Regions from separate parts of the Eubacterium sp. AB3007 genome, predicted to be linked through region 1. Evidence: riboswitches for the same ligand, from Rfam matches in the RefSeq annotation. Region 1 holds a riboswitch; each other region holds the start of a gene.
The links. Region 1 has a riboswitch for cobalamin ahead of P156_RS0107695 (ABC transporter substrate-binding protein). Riboswitches for the same ligand answer to the same signal wherever they lie in the genome.

Region 1 (4,784 bases):
GATCCATACGCTTAGGTGTTCCACCTTCAGTAGTTCTCTTTTTTCAATCATAGATCGTCAGCTCCGTTCTCTTCAGACGGCTGTCATCGAAGGCAAAGTGGAAGAACAGCGCCAGCAGACAGACCGCAATGATGGGGCAGATGACAAGCCGCGGGTAGGTGAGGATGTAAGCCCGGTACTGATACAGCAGGGTGCCCCAGTCCGGATTGGTCACATCCGTCCCCAGTCCGATGAACGCAAGGCCTGCATACTGGAGCACCACGTTGCTGGCATTGTTCCCCAGATACACCAGCAGCTGTCGCAGTATGTTGGGAAAGATGTGTCGAAACAGGATCGTGCTCCCGGGAAGTCCCAGACTGAGCTCCGCGCTGACAAAGTCCTTCTCCTTGATCCCGGTGGTGAGCCCGTCTGCCAGATTGATGTACTGGCCCATGTTCCCGATGCCGAAGATAATGCCGGCCATGGGGGCCGAGAACCCGAACAGCGCCGAAAAGATCAGGGCCATGACAAGGGAGGGGATCACCGTGACAAAGTCCGCCAGAAACTGGATCACCGTCTTCACCAGGCCGCCCTTGTAGGCGCCGATCATCCCCAGCAGCGAGCCCCCCGCAAAGGAGATCCCTGTGGCCAGAAAGACCACGATCAGCGTCCGCTGTCCTCCCGTGACCATCAGGGCGAACAGATCCCTGCCAAGATTGTCTGTCCCCAGCCAGTGGGCCGGACCACAGCCCTGGTAGGTATGCAGCATATCCGTCAGTTTGATGTTCTGGTGGGGGATCAGAAACAAAAGGAGCACAAACACCAAAAACGCGCCCCACAGAATGTATCTCCTCTTCATGCTCCCCTCCTTGCTCCCAGCAAATACAGAACCAGATGGAGCACCAGATGCACGAGAAACATCCAGAGGACCACCACCAGGATATAGGTCTGCAGGATTGTATAGTCCCTGCTGTCCATGGCAGAGACCAGCATGGTAGACAGCCCCGGGATCGCAAAGGCGAACTCCAGCACCGTGCTCCCGCCGAACACCCCGGCAAACCGTGTGATCACCGCCGCAATCAGGCTGGCCAGCGGCGGCTTGTACGCGTGCTTCCACAGTACCTCCTCCGGCGCAAACCCTCTGGAGACCATGAACTTCACATAGCTTTGTCCCATCTCCTCCCGAAACGCGGCGCGCACCACCCGGGACAGCCCGCCGATGCTGTACAAAGCCGTCAGCAGTATCGCCGCCAGGATAGAGTATCGCCCGTCTCCCGTAAAGAAACTGGCGATCCCGAGCTTCACCCCAAAGGCATTGATGATCAGGATGGACAGGATGAACATGGGCACACTCTGACAGAAGACCGTCATGCCCGTGGTGATCCTGTCCCAGCGTCCGCTTCGGGTGAGGGCGGCCCGATACCCCAGGAAGAAGGCTCCAACGGCACCCAGCAGGATCCCGATGATCCCGATGGAAAAGGAGTAGGGCATCTTGGCCAGGAACCGCTCCCGGATGTTCTCTCCCGACACCAGCGAGACACCCCAGTCTCCCCGCAGGAAGTTACCGATCCAGCCGGTATACTGGAAGATCAGCGGCTCATCCAGCCCCATCTTCTCCTTCACATAGGCCTCGTTCTCCGCCGTGTGCGGCAGGTGGTAGGCATCCAGCCACTTGTCCACCGGGGTGGTGGGCATCATCCGCACCGCCAGAAAGATCAGCGCCGAGGTCACCAGGAAGATCAGGCACCACTTGCTCAGAAATCGTATTGCATTCCTCATAACTTCATCACCCGGCGGGACTAGCCCGCCCAAAAGACAGGCGGGCCCACAGAGTGTGCCCGCCGCTCGCAAATAGATTGGTTTTACAGGCCGAGTTCTGCGTTGACGCAGTAGTAGTCGCCGCAGTATGGCTCATATGCCTTGACTCTCTCGGACAAAGCCACGTGCCACTGAGGATCCACCAGGTAGATCATGGGCAGATCTTCTGCCACGATGGCCTGGATGTCTCTGGACTGCTTGTCTCTGTCCTTACCCGGCTGCGTCTTTCCCATCTCGTCCAACAGCTTGTTGACTTTGTCGCTGCTGTAGCCGGCATAGTTTCTGCTTCCGTCCTTGGCAAGCGCCATGTTCAGGAAGGCCGATGGCTCACCAGAGGGTGCGGTGTGCTGCGCGTAGAACACCAGGTCGTAGTCGCCGCCCTCCAGGTTGGCGTTGATGTCATCCACCACATCGGTCTTGCTGTCGATCCCTGCTGTCGTCAGCTGAGAAGCGGCCAGCTGCATCAGGATCGGCAGATCCGCCCGTGCGGAGTAGGTTACCATGTGAAGGGTCAGCTTCTTCCCGTCCTTCTCATAGTAGCCCTCGTCGTTCTTCTTGTAGCCCGCCTTCTCCAGCAGTTTGGCGGCCTCTTCCGCCTTTGTCTCCACCTTCACATCTCCCGCGAAGGAATAGTACTGAGCAAAAATACCATTGGCCACCCGGCCGCCCTGTAGAGCCTTGACCATTTCCTCTCTATCCAGCAGCAGATCGATGGCCTTGCGCACGTCGGCGTCTTTCATGGGGCCGTCCTTCAGATTGGTGAACCCGAAGTACTGGTAACCCGCATCATAATCCTTGACGGTGAACCCTTTCCCCTTCAGTGTCTCAGCGCTTTCCGGAGTGAGACCGAACATCAGGTCTACCTCCCCTGCCTCAAAAGCCTGCTCCATGGCGGCCGTATCGCTGAACACCTTCAGGGTGACATCCGAACGCTGCTCTGCCCGGTCGTCGTAGTAGGGGTTCGGCTCCAGCTCGAGGGATACCTCGGAGTCCAGCTTCTTGACCATATACGGACCCGTGTAGAGGAAGTCATCCCCGTCCTGCTTGAACACCACGTTGCACCACTCTGCCAGCAGCGACTCCATCACCGGGGTCGGTTTCTCGGTCTTGATGGTCAGCGTGCCGTCCTTCTCGGCGGTAAACTTCACCACGCCCGCCGTGCCGTTCGCCATCTCGTTGTTCTTCTGCAGGTAGTTCATGCAGTCCGCCAGCGCCTTGGCATCGCAGTCTGAGCCATCGCTGAACTTCACCTTCCCGGTGAGCGTCGCGGTCCAGGTCAGGTCATCCTTTCGCTCGAGCTTTTGCACAAAGCGGGATACCAGGTTGCCCTTGGCATCCTGCATGTAGATCCCTTCGCTGATGCCGTGGGAAGTCAGATCCCAGGCACTGTCCACCGGGTTGGTATTTCCGGCGACATAGCTGCAGCCGACCACGATCGGGCCATCTGCAGTTGCCTCTTCCGACTCTCCTCCGTTATCTCCTCCGCCGCAGCCGGCCAATACCAGCGCCACGACCGAGAGGCTGAGGAGCAACAAAACAAGTTTCTTCTTCATAAGACTCTCCTTTCTCTCCTCATGGATGTCCGCGTGATGGCAAACAAAAATACCTATCGCTTATGCCTACGACAGCACCCATGCTTCACATCTGCGGTCTTCTGACTCGGGGTCAAACCTACTTGCCGCCCTTCTCAGGATGTTCATTTCCCAATGGTTTATGCAGCGTTCGATTCCCCATTACAGCAGGGATAAACTGTACCGGGATCTCACCGGACTTCCTCAGCATCAAGGCTGATTGCAGATGTTCATTATATTTAACTGTTGTCTGATTTTACACCAGAATATGAAAACGGTCAAGGGGGTGTGTCAAAGGGGACGGTTCTTTTTGACACACTCGGTAAGTGTGTCAAAAAGAACCGTCCCCTTTGACACACCCTTTGGCACACCCCCTGGTATATCCTACGCCAGATCCACCACGTCCACGTCGGGCAGGATCATGATATGGTAATCGGGATACAGCGCCTGTACTTCCTGCGACATGATCCCTACCGCGTCGGCTTTGTCCACATCAAAACTGAGGACCACATCGAAACGCATGGACTTCGCTTCGGTATCAGCGTAGAATCCGTGGAGCTGCAGCGCCCAGTCATGGGACATGACGGTCTTCTGTACCGTGTTCCGAATCTGCGCCGCCTCATCGTCGCTGGTGTTGTAAGAATAGACTCCAATACCCGTGAGGATAACTCCCGTCTCCTTGAAAACGCGAGCCTGCGCCCGGCGAGTCAGTTGGTCCACCTCGTCTACGGTCATTGTGTCAGGCAGTTCCAGGTGCACGGAACCGTAGTACTTGTCCGGCCCGTAATTGAAGAGCGTCAGGTCGTAAGCGCCGCGCACCTCCGGTTCCTGCGTCAGGATCTCCCGGATGCGCAGGCTGGTCTCCGCGTTGCCCCTCTGCCCGATGATGTCATTCAGCGTCTCGATCATCATCTCGACACCCGCCTTGATGATCACCAGGGAGATCACCACGCCCACGTAGGCTTCCAGGGAGATGCCCCAGATCAAATAGATGATGGCGGAAGCCAGGACGGAGGCGGACAGGATCGCATCGAAGGAGGCATCAGATCCGGAGGCGATCAGTGCTCCGGAGTTCACCTTCTGGCCCTGTCTCTTTACATACCGGCCCAGGATAAGCTTCACCACGATCGCCACTGCGATGATCACCAGCGAGACGGTGGCGTAGTTGGCTGTCTCGGGATGGATGATCTTCTTCACCGACTCTACCAGGGAGGTGATCCCGGCGTAGAGCACGATGGCCGCCACCAGCATGGAGCTCAGGTATTCGATCCTGCCGTAACCCAGCGGGTGTTTCTTATCCGGCAGCTTGGCCCCCAGTTTGGCTCCGATAATGGTGATCACGGAGGACAACGCATCCGACAGGTTGTTCACCGCGTCCAGTGTGATGGCGATGGAGTTGGAAAGCACGCCGATCAC
Region 2 (4,784 bases), 410 kb from region 1:
TCTTGGTCTTCTGCTCAACGACCATGATCTGGTAGCCGGCGAACTTGGTGTTCTTCTTCCATTTAACAGTTATTTTCTTCTTTCCCTTCTTGACCTTTACCTTGGCCAGAGCGATGTTCTTGATCTTGTTCTGCTCGGTTTTGATCCTATCGGTTTTGATCCTATTGGCCTTGGCGGTAGCAGCCTGCTTCCCAGTGTTGGAAGTAGTCGAAGGCTTAGTTGTCTTTTTGACCAGCCCTTTCACTGCGTCATCAATAGCTTTCGCCATCAAATCAACCTCATCCTGCTGTGTCGCGAACTTATCCTTCTTACCTACGGCCTCTTTCGCCTTTGTTACTGCTGCTACTGTTTCGTCAGTATAAATACTCAGATCTCCAGGAATCTTTGCGATAGCGGCATCCACTGCCGTGTAATCGGCAATACTTGGATCGATCACTAATGTACCATTCCCTTCGTCCAATGTTGCGATCCGTTCATACCATGTACCGTTCTTCTTCGATTTCAGAGACAGATAAAACGGCTCTCCATTCGCCAGCGTCTTCAGAGTTTCAGGCTGCCCAAAGGTCTCCACCCATTTGACGGGGATCGTAAACACATTTCCATCCGCAAGCGCAATCGTCTTCTCAGCCGCATTTGCCTCTGCAAACGTTCCGACAAACGCCTCGCTGTAAGACTCACTTCCCATCTCGAGAACAAGATCAGCCTTGTAGTTATTAGAATTTGGCCCCCCAACTGTATCCAACTTTGCGGAGTTCACCTTCAGCATCTTGACATTGTTTGTCACTGTGATATCTCTACTGAACTCATAGTCACCTGTAACCAATGTACCTGCCGCACGATCAAGCTCCATCTGTCTGGGATAAAACGCTCTTGCCAGAGAGTTCTGCCCCTGCAGATACTTCTGATAGTAGGAATCAGACACCGCCACCAGCGGCATATAAGACTCCCCATCTTCCACCGGAATTCTGAATTCCCACTTACCGGCTGCATTCAAATAGCCGTGGATCCACGAGTCATTCCCATTATCTTTGCTGCCATCTCCATTGGCTACAGCCTGCTCATAGGTTCCCTTGTACAGTTCATGATAGCCTTTACCGCTAAGAGACATGACCAGGTAAGTCTTCCCCTCTGTGGTTTCCAGCGATGCTGTCTCGGCTTTGAACATGCCAGTGTTATTAGTGATGGCCAGATTAACAGGTTCTTCGATAGTAGTACTCAACGAATACATGATCGGTCTTGGCATACTCGAGGAGACTCCGCCGAAGTAGGTCACACCGTTCAGGTCCACCGGAATCGGGTAGTTATTATTCGAATCGCGCTCGATTGACTTACCACCGACCCACACACTTGGGTATGAAGTCAGTTTGGCTTTCGTTGCCGCACCACTCGTCACATAGATGTTGGCTGTCGCCTGACCGTTCTCCACGGTGACGCTCTCAACCCACCAGTTTCTTGTGCGGCTCGAATCACTCTTACCCTTGTCGGACTGGGAACTGACGGCCGGCTCAGATGTTGTCGTGTAGGTACCATCTGTCAATACGGTGTTCGTATCGATCTCATATGAGCGCACTGCCCACAAAGCGGCCTCCAGAACGCGGCCGTAGGACTGACCGTCTCCGGATGGATGGTTGAATGTTTTGTCGATCGTCGCCTGATCCTCTGCTGAAAGAGCCTCATAGTCGGTCTGAATAGCTTCGACCTTTTCGCGATCCTCAGCTTTGAAATCACGCGGATCGTTGGACAATTCCCCAATCGCTGCTGTAACGCTTTCCAGAGTCGGGCTACTCGTCCCTTCCCCATCCGCAAACGCAGCCACGCTGCTGAATGCAAACACCACACACACTGACAGCAACAGCGTCAGTATCTGTTTCAACTTACTATTCATACTTCCTCCTTCTCATGACACAATGTTTTGTGAAATAACCACGCGCATCGCTGACCGCCCGCATCTTCGGTACGCAGGGCCCAAAAACCAGCACGACCTCCTCCACAAACCATGGAGAAGGTCTACACATAACAAAAGAAATATTGACGAACCTTCTTCGGAAGTTCATGGCATCAATCTCAGATTCGGCAGGTTTCCTGACTCTGGTTCCTCGCAACAGTACGTCTTCTCAGGACTTGCGCCGTTGCAGGCTGTTTCCCAATGACATCGTGTACCGAAACTCCCCATTACAGTGACCGGATCGTCCAGGACTTGCACCTGATTCCCTATTATCCCACGGCCGCGCAGGCCGGGGCACCGAACTGGCTTCGTATTCAGTTTTACGCTTCTAATATTCTACCATAAATCTGCCGCCTGTCAATGAGGAATCTACCGCGGGATGCGGGCCTGAGGAGAAAGGACCCGAATAGCGACAGGAATGTCGCGTGGGGAAACTCTCAGGTGAACAGAGTATTGATTTCGATACTACCCGCACCCCTTCCCTGTGCAGTCATCTTCCAAAGACAGGTTCTGTGTTGACAGTTACCCCATTACCGCAGTATAATTACGGGTGGAATAGTACGCTTTGCAGTGCCCTGCGGTAATAGCGGGGATAATAGGGAATCGGGTGGAAATCCCGAGCGATCCGGTCACTGTGAGGGGAGATGCGTACAGCGATCGCCATTGGACGGCTACGTCAGGTGAATCAGTCGATTCGCCCGCCTCCGCCCGAGAAGGAGCTGTACACGATGGATCCCTGAGCCAGGAAACCTGCTGCATTGTAAGTTGGAGAAACGCTTCCGGAGAAAGCTGTCCAATCACACCATGCAGTGGGGTCTGCATTTTTGATGTGTTTATGAACTGTCTTCTCGCAGGAGGAGGCAGTTTTTCTTGTTGTGGAGAAGGCAATGCCGGCAGAGTTCCCCAGAAGCGTACAAGTCATTTCATCATAAGGATTACAATGAAAGGAAAAGAATCTATGAAAACACACTTGAAAAAGGTGATGGCGCTTCTGCTATCTGCAGCGGTGGCTTTGTCCATGATGAGCGTTCCTGCATTTGCGGACGAAAACCCCACGGGCACAGGCAGCGCGACTCTGGCAGACGGAACCTATACCATCGACGCGGATCATTATGCGTTCGATGGCGGCACCGGCAAGGCCAGGCTGACCTGCACCAGCGTCACCATCAAGGACGGGCAGGCTACAGGTGAGTTCACAGCCAGCAGCGCAAACATGTCACACGTTCATATCGGAACCGTTTCCGCAGAGAGCGAGGAGCTCTCCATATATGATCCGGATACGGACCAGATGGGCGCAGACACTTTTAAGATTGAGAACAAGAAGGTCACCCTGCCTGTAAAACTGAACGAGAAAACAGCGATCAGCGCCAGAACAACGGCGATGTCTCAACCGCACTGGATCAATTACACCTACATGATCACCATCGATCCTTCCCAGAAACCGGATGAACCTGGCCAGGGTGGTTCCGACCAGCCAGCAGACCCCACAGATCCCACCGGCCCCACAGATCCGACAAACCCCACGGATCCTTCCCAGCCAGAAGAGATCACTGACGGGACCTACACCGCAACCGGATTCAAGACAGATGTGACGACCGATGCCAGCGGCATGATCGTGGTATCGAAGGCTACTGTTGTCATCAAGGATGGAAAGGCCACCGCCATCGTCACCATGAAGGGAACCGGCGCCGATCGCTTCTATGTTTCCGACACCGCCACCAAGGACACCATCATCGCTGAGGCCGTGGAAGAAGAAAAGAAAGAAGTCGGCGGCAAGGAAAGCAATCTGTTGGGTGGGCTGATTCTGCCGGAGAGCAACGCTTACACCTTCTGGCCCGTGCCCATCACTCTGGGAGAGCCGAAGGTTTACGCTGCCCGTTCCGCCAGCCACTTTGCCAAGCAGGACAAGACCCCGGACAAGTATTACTACGTCCACGACTTCCAGATCGACAAGGAAAACCTGAAGCGCGTCAGCGACAGCACAGAGATCATGACACCGCAGCAGGATGCTCAGCGCTACATGGACCAGTACTTCTCTAACGGGACCATCAGCAGCGACCATGCGGATGCCATCAAGGGCAAGGGAACCAATGTCACAGTGCCTTACTATGATACTACCGGGACCGAGATAAAAAGTTTTATCTTCAAGCGTAGTAACAAGTTCCGGGCGGGCTGGTTCATCGACAGCAGCATCCTGAAGACGACTTATTTCTCCAGCACCAACCTGAAGAAGATCCGTTATCCGGAAGGCAAAAACGGCACGGTCACCTTCAGCCCGAAAGCAGCCTACAGAGATAGCGGCATGGACTTCACGGCCACGCTAAAACTCTACCCCGCCGACACTGGCTACGATCAGTACGATGGAAACGGTGTGTACTATGACAAGGAGCCTCTGGCGGAGCGCACCTTCCACATCACCGTCCAGGACAAGCCCGTCATCGACTTTGATGTGACGGTGGATGTAACCGACATGAAGACCAAAGAGGCGATCGATGGCGCCACCATCAAGGTGGTGGACGAGGCAGACAATACCGAGATCACCCCGAATGCCGATGGTACCTTCAAACTCAATTCCCTGAAGAAATATACTATCTCCGTCTCCAAGGAAGGCTTTGTGGCACAGGGAGGCGCCGCCGAGGCGACAAAGACCGGCTACTCACCGGCCAAAGAGGAGCACGTGGTGCTCTCTCTCCTCAAGGAAGCAGACAGCATGCACACTGTGAAGTTCCACGTGAAGGATCAGCTGGGCGAGGATGTACCCGAGCCTGTGATCACTGTCACCAGAAGCGGAGAGACCGTGGCACCAGAAGCAGACGGAAGCTACCGCCTGTACGATGGG
Region 3 (4,784 bases), 740 kb from region 1:
TACCCGGGGGCCAACAAGACCTCGATGATGCTGTCCGTGGCACATCGTCCGGGGGCGCTGTACAATGTGCTTTCCAGTTTCAATGCGCTGGGGATCAACATTTCCAAACTGGAGTCAAGGCCCATCGGCAGTCGGGATTTTGTGTACCGCTTCTATTTTGATATCGATGCGGAGGCGTACTCAGAAAAGTTTATTCGTCTGATGAACCAGATCCAGGAACTGTCTGCGGAGTTCCGTTATCTTGGAAGCTACAGCGAGGTATGACATGGAATTGAAGGACTACAGAGCTGAGATCGACAGGATCGACAGGGAGATCGTCTCACTGTTTCAGCAGCGCATGCGGACCTGCGAAGGGATCGCCAGATACAAGCAGGCAAACAACCTGCCCGTGATGGATACTGGCCGGGAACTGGAGAAGATCGATCAGGTCAGGGGACTTGTTGATAAGGATATGGAAAAATATATAGAATTGTTATATAATGTAATTATGAAGATGAGCCGAGCTCATCAGAAGGAAATCGTGTAGAACTAACTTAGGAGGAGAACATGGCTAAGTATGGTCTGATCGGGGAACACCTTTCCCACAGTTATTCCCCGATGATCCATAAGATGTTCGGGGATTATGAGTATGATCTGCTGGAAGTGACGGAAGAGGAACTGCCCTCCCTGTTGCATTCCGAGGAGTACCAGGGGTTTAATGTGACGATACCGTACAAGACCATCGTATCGGGGATGTGTGACGAGATCAGCAATACCGCACACAGGATCGGAGCGGTGAACACAGTGGTGAAGCGGGAGGATGGCACGCTGTACGGCTGCAACACCGATTATCTGGGATTTCGCTATCTGATGGAGAAGAACAAGATCTACCCCGGTGGTCAGAAGTGTCTGATCTTCGGAAGCGGAGGAGCGTCCAGGACGATCCAGTGTGTGCTGGAGGATCTCGGTGCCAAGGAGATCGTCGTCATCTCCCGCAACACAGAGGAGAACTACAACAACATCGGCCGTCACCACGATGCTACGATCCTGGTCAACGCGACACCGGTGGGCATGTACCCGGACAACCTGCGGAAGCTGGTGGATCTGGGGCAGTTCGACGAACTGAAGGGCGTTGTGGATGTGATCTACAATCCGGCGCGGACGCTTCTGATCCTGGACGCAGAGGCTCGGGGGATCCCCTGTGCCAGCGGCCTTGACATGCTGGTCGCGCAAGCCTGGGAGTCAAGCGAGCTCTTCCAGGGGACGGACATTGACAAGGACGAGATACTGGAGGTAGCAGAAGCCTTGCGGGCGGAGATGCAGAACATGATCCTGATCGGTATGCCGGGAGCCGGCAAGACCATGCTGGGACGTAAGATGGCCAAGGCCCAGGGAAGGGAATTCCTGGACGTGGACGACATGGTGGAAGAACGGGAAGGCATGTCGGTTGCAGAGATCTTTGCCCAGAAGGGGGAGGCCTACTTCCGGAAGATCGAGACAGAGGAACTGGAGAAGGCCTGCAAGCGGACCGGCGTGGTGATCGCCACCGGTGGTGGTGTGGTGAAGACCAAGCGTAACTACAACATTATCCGCCAGAACGGACGGGTGGTCTGGATCAAGCGGGATCTGGACAAGCTGGAGACAGACGGAAGACCGCTCTCCATCTCCACACCGGTGCAGCAGCTGTACGACGAGCGGAAGGATCTCTACGAGTCGTGGAGCGACTATTTTATCGATAATAACCAGGAGATGAAATGATGCGTGTCATGGTCATCAACGGTCCCAATCTGAATATGCTCGGGATTCGGGAACCGGAAATCTACGGGAGCAAGACCTACGAGGATCTGATCCATTACATGGAAGGGGCTGCAGAGGCGCTGGACGTGGAGATCGTGGAGTTCTACCAGTCCAACCACGAGGGGGATCTGGTCGATGCAATCCAACGGGCCTACAGCACTTGCGACGGGATTGTGATCAACCCGGGGGCCTACACTCACACCAGCATCGCGCTTTTGGATGCGGTGAAGACAGTAGGACTTCCCGTGGTGGAGGTGCACATCTCCGACCCGGACAAACGGGAGACGTTCCGCAAGCGGTCGTATATCCGCAGAGCCTGCATCGCCACGGTGAAGGGCATGGGGCTGGATGGGTATATCGAGGCACTGAAGATATTGACAAGACATCAATAATATGATATAAATAGTGATGTTTGTTTCAATTTTTGTGTTCTCTCGCAAGAGAGCTAAGAGGGAAACAGGTGAAAGTCCTGTGCGTTCCCGACGCTGTAATTGATTTGGGTCCTTCACTATGCCAATGGCTTTGTCTGCTGTGAAGGCGAGGGGCCGTATCGTCATGAGCCAGAAGACCTGCACAAAGATTATTTATATATGTAGCGGATGACTATATGTATAGATCGAGAGAGGACACACCTTGGCATAATGAAGGTACTGGCTTAGGCAGGCGAGTCCGATGTTTACGTAATGTTGCTTACAGGAAATCTGTGTGATCGAACGGTTTTATATGGGCCTCCGTTGCATATGAGATGCAAAGGAGGTTTTTAATTGAAGAAAATCGGAAGTAGACTGACAGTAATCATGTTGTCTGTCATGTTGGTGGTGACCATGATGGTGCCATCGGTCTCGTTTGCGGCAGATGGCAGTGAGACAGAAGGGATACAGGAAGCCACTGCGGCACCGGCGCAGGTGCTGGAGGATGGTACGTATAGTGCGGTGGCCACCACGGACAGCGGAATGTTCAAGTTTTCAAAATGTACCCTGTATGTGCAGGATGGTATTATGAGTGCGGTGCTGTCCCTCTCAGGGAGCGGGTTCAACCGCCTGTACCTTGGATCGGCCAAGAAAGCAGCGTCTGCAAATGCAGACGATCTTCTTTACTATGCTGATGAGGATGGGCATTTCACATTCTGGCCTGTACCGGTGCGGGCGCTGGACGAAGAGATCCAGGTCGCGGCGCATGCCTATAGAGACGGCAGAGATACCTGGTATGATCACAAGGTGACCATCAAATCTGCAGGATTGAGCAAGGTGAGTGATGGCATACAGCGTCCTTCTAAGAAACTGGAAGCAGCAAAATACATCCAGCAGCATTACGTTGCGGAAGGGATCTTTGCGGACGAGGGCGATGCTACGCTGTCGGGAGATGGCTATCTGGTATCTGCTTACAACGACAAGGGCGAGAAGGTAGAGGCCTTGAAGCTTAAGCAGCCGGAGAATGGCATCTTCAAAAGCGGATGGACGTTCTCGGATGAGACGCTGTTTGGTGGCGCAAAGTCCTCGGGCAGCAGTTTCTCTCTGGAAGAACTCAAGGAAGACACCAAGGTAGAGGCAACTCTGTCTCTGTATAAGCCGACCGAAAAGGACGAGGCGATCGATGCTGGGACTGCGGAGCCTCTGGCCTCACAGGCGTTCACCCTGTATCTGTCCGCCAGCCCGGCAGAGTCCGCGGCGAGCATCCAGGCAGTGGATGTGCGCACCGGTGAAGTCGTGACCGAGGGCGTAGAGATCAAGGTCACCTGGAAGATTTCCAGAAAAAAGACCGGAGAAGTGAAACCGGATCAGGATGGAAAATACAAGTTGACGCCCGGGACCAAGTATACGGTTAAGGCGACGACGACTGCGGCCTCTGGGTATTATACAGGAAACCAGGTAGAAGGCCGCAGCTATACAGGCAGCTTTGTGCCGAAGACAGTGAGTGAGACCTACGAGATCCCCGTTGTCCCGGAGAAGGACTGTAAGGACCTGATGACGGTCAAGATCATCGATGAGGAGACTGGGGAACCAGTTCCCCAGGCAGAGCTCAAAGTCTCTGTAGGCAAGATAAATGATATTCAGCCAGAGGATGGCAAGTACAGTGTCTGGCACGGCGTCTACACCAACTGTTCGGTGACGGCAGATGGCTATCTGGCCCAGACGGCACGTGTCATTCCGGATCAGCGCGATTACGAGGCCGTGGTGGCGATCCGCAAACCTAGGACCTACCGCGTCAAGCCCCTGTGTGAGGTTCCCTTAGGGTATCCTGAGATGAAGAACAAGACTGTTCAGGCCTTCTTCGATGGGAATGCGGACAGCCCCATGGAAGCCGAGGAGGATGGGGCATATGTGCTGAAGGAGAAAGAACGAGTACAGTTCGTCGTTCAGTCGGAGAACTATTTGGAATGTAAGTGGTTCTATACGGCAGGAAACAAAGATCCGGAGATCCTTGATGTGACCACTACCCCGGCTAGCAAACCCAGCGCGACGAACAAGACACTCCTTGAGATGAAGATCCAGGAAGCAGAGGAGGAACTGGCGCTGATGAAAGAAGGCAAAGAGCCGGGCCAGTTTGAAGAGGGAACCATCGCAGAGATCCAGAGCATCATTGATGAGTACAAGGAGATCGCCCAAGGAACCGAGGTCGATAAGGCCACACCGGGAGATGCAGAGAAAAAGCTACGCAAGGCGTTTGATACCGCGTATGATGAGAAGGAAGTTCCGGAAACCGCCAAGGTCACGGTATTCGCGCACATGGAGCCGAACCAGCCGCCAAAGAAAATGGAACTGGAGCTCACCAATGAGAGCGGTGCCGGCTACGGAAAGGATAGGGTGTCCGGAGCGAAGAACCGCGTCACCATGGTAGATGCTATGGTGGCGGCTCATCGTGAGCTCTATGAAGATTTTGACGAAGCCAACCTCTATACGGATGAGAAGGGCCACACGGCACATAAGTATTTCTCAGAGGGACTCAATGGCATGCTCAGTCCGGTAGGAAAACTGTTTGGCAAGGATGGTATGGAATACGGACTGACC

Region 2: linked by a shared signal. The riboswitch ahead of P156_RS0105980 (hypothetical protein) and the one ahead of P156_RS0107695 (ABC transporter substrate-binding protein) in region 1 are both predicted to bind cobalamin.
Region 3: linked by a shared signal. The riboswitch ahead of P156_RS0104450 (hypothetical protein) and the one ahead of P156_RS0107695 (ABC transporter substrate-binding protein) in region 1 are both predicted to bind cobalamin.

The regions. Positions count from the first base shown of each region.
Region 1 is NZ_JIAD01000001.1:1,624,525-1,629,308, forward strand. It holds gene P156_RS12045 (ABC transporter ATP-binding protein) at 1-51, opposite strand, end outside; gene P156_RS0107685 (ABC transporter permease) at 44-838, opposite strand; gene P156_RS0107690 (ABC transporter permease) at 835-1,758, opposite strand; gene P156_RS0107695 (ABC transporter substrate-binding protein) at 1,842-3,350, opposite strand; cobalamin riboswitch at 3,426-3,610, opposite strand; gene P156_RS0107700 (cation diffusion facilitator family transporter) at 3,753-4,784, opposite strand, start outside.
Region 2 is NZ_JIAD01000001.1:1,217,879-1,222,662, forward strand. It holds gene P156_RS0105980 (hypothetical protein) at 1-1,885, opposite strand, end outside; cobalamin riboswitch at 2,055-2,262, opposite strand; cobalamin riboswitch at 2,497-2,718, shown strand; gene P156_RS0105985 (carboxypeptidase-like regulatory domain-containing protein) at 2,904-4,784, shown strand, end outside.
Region 3 is NZ_JIAD01000001.1:883,746-888,529, reverse strand. It holds gene P156_RS0104470 (prephenate dehydratase domain-containing protein) at 1-264, shown strand, start outside; gene P156_RS0104465 (chorismate mutase) at 266-526, shown strand; gene P156_RS11565 (shikimate kinase) at 547-1,737, shown strand; gene aroQ (type II 3-dehydroquinate dehydratase) at 1,737-2,168, shown strand; cobalamin riboswitch at 2,186-2,368, shown strand; gene P156_RS0104450 (hypothetical protein) at 2,541-4,784, shown strand, end outside.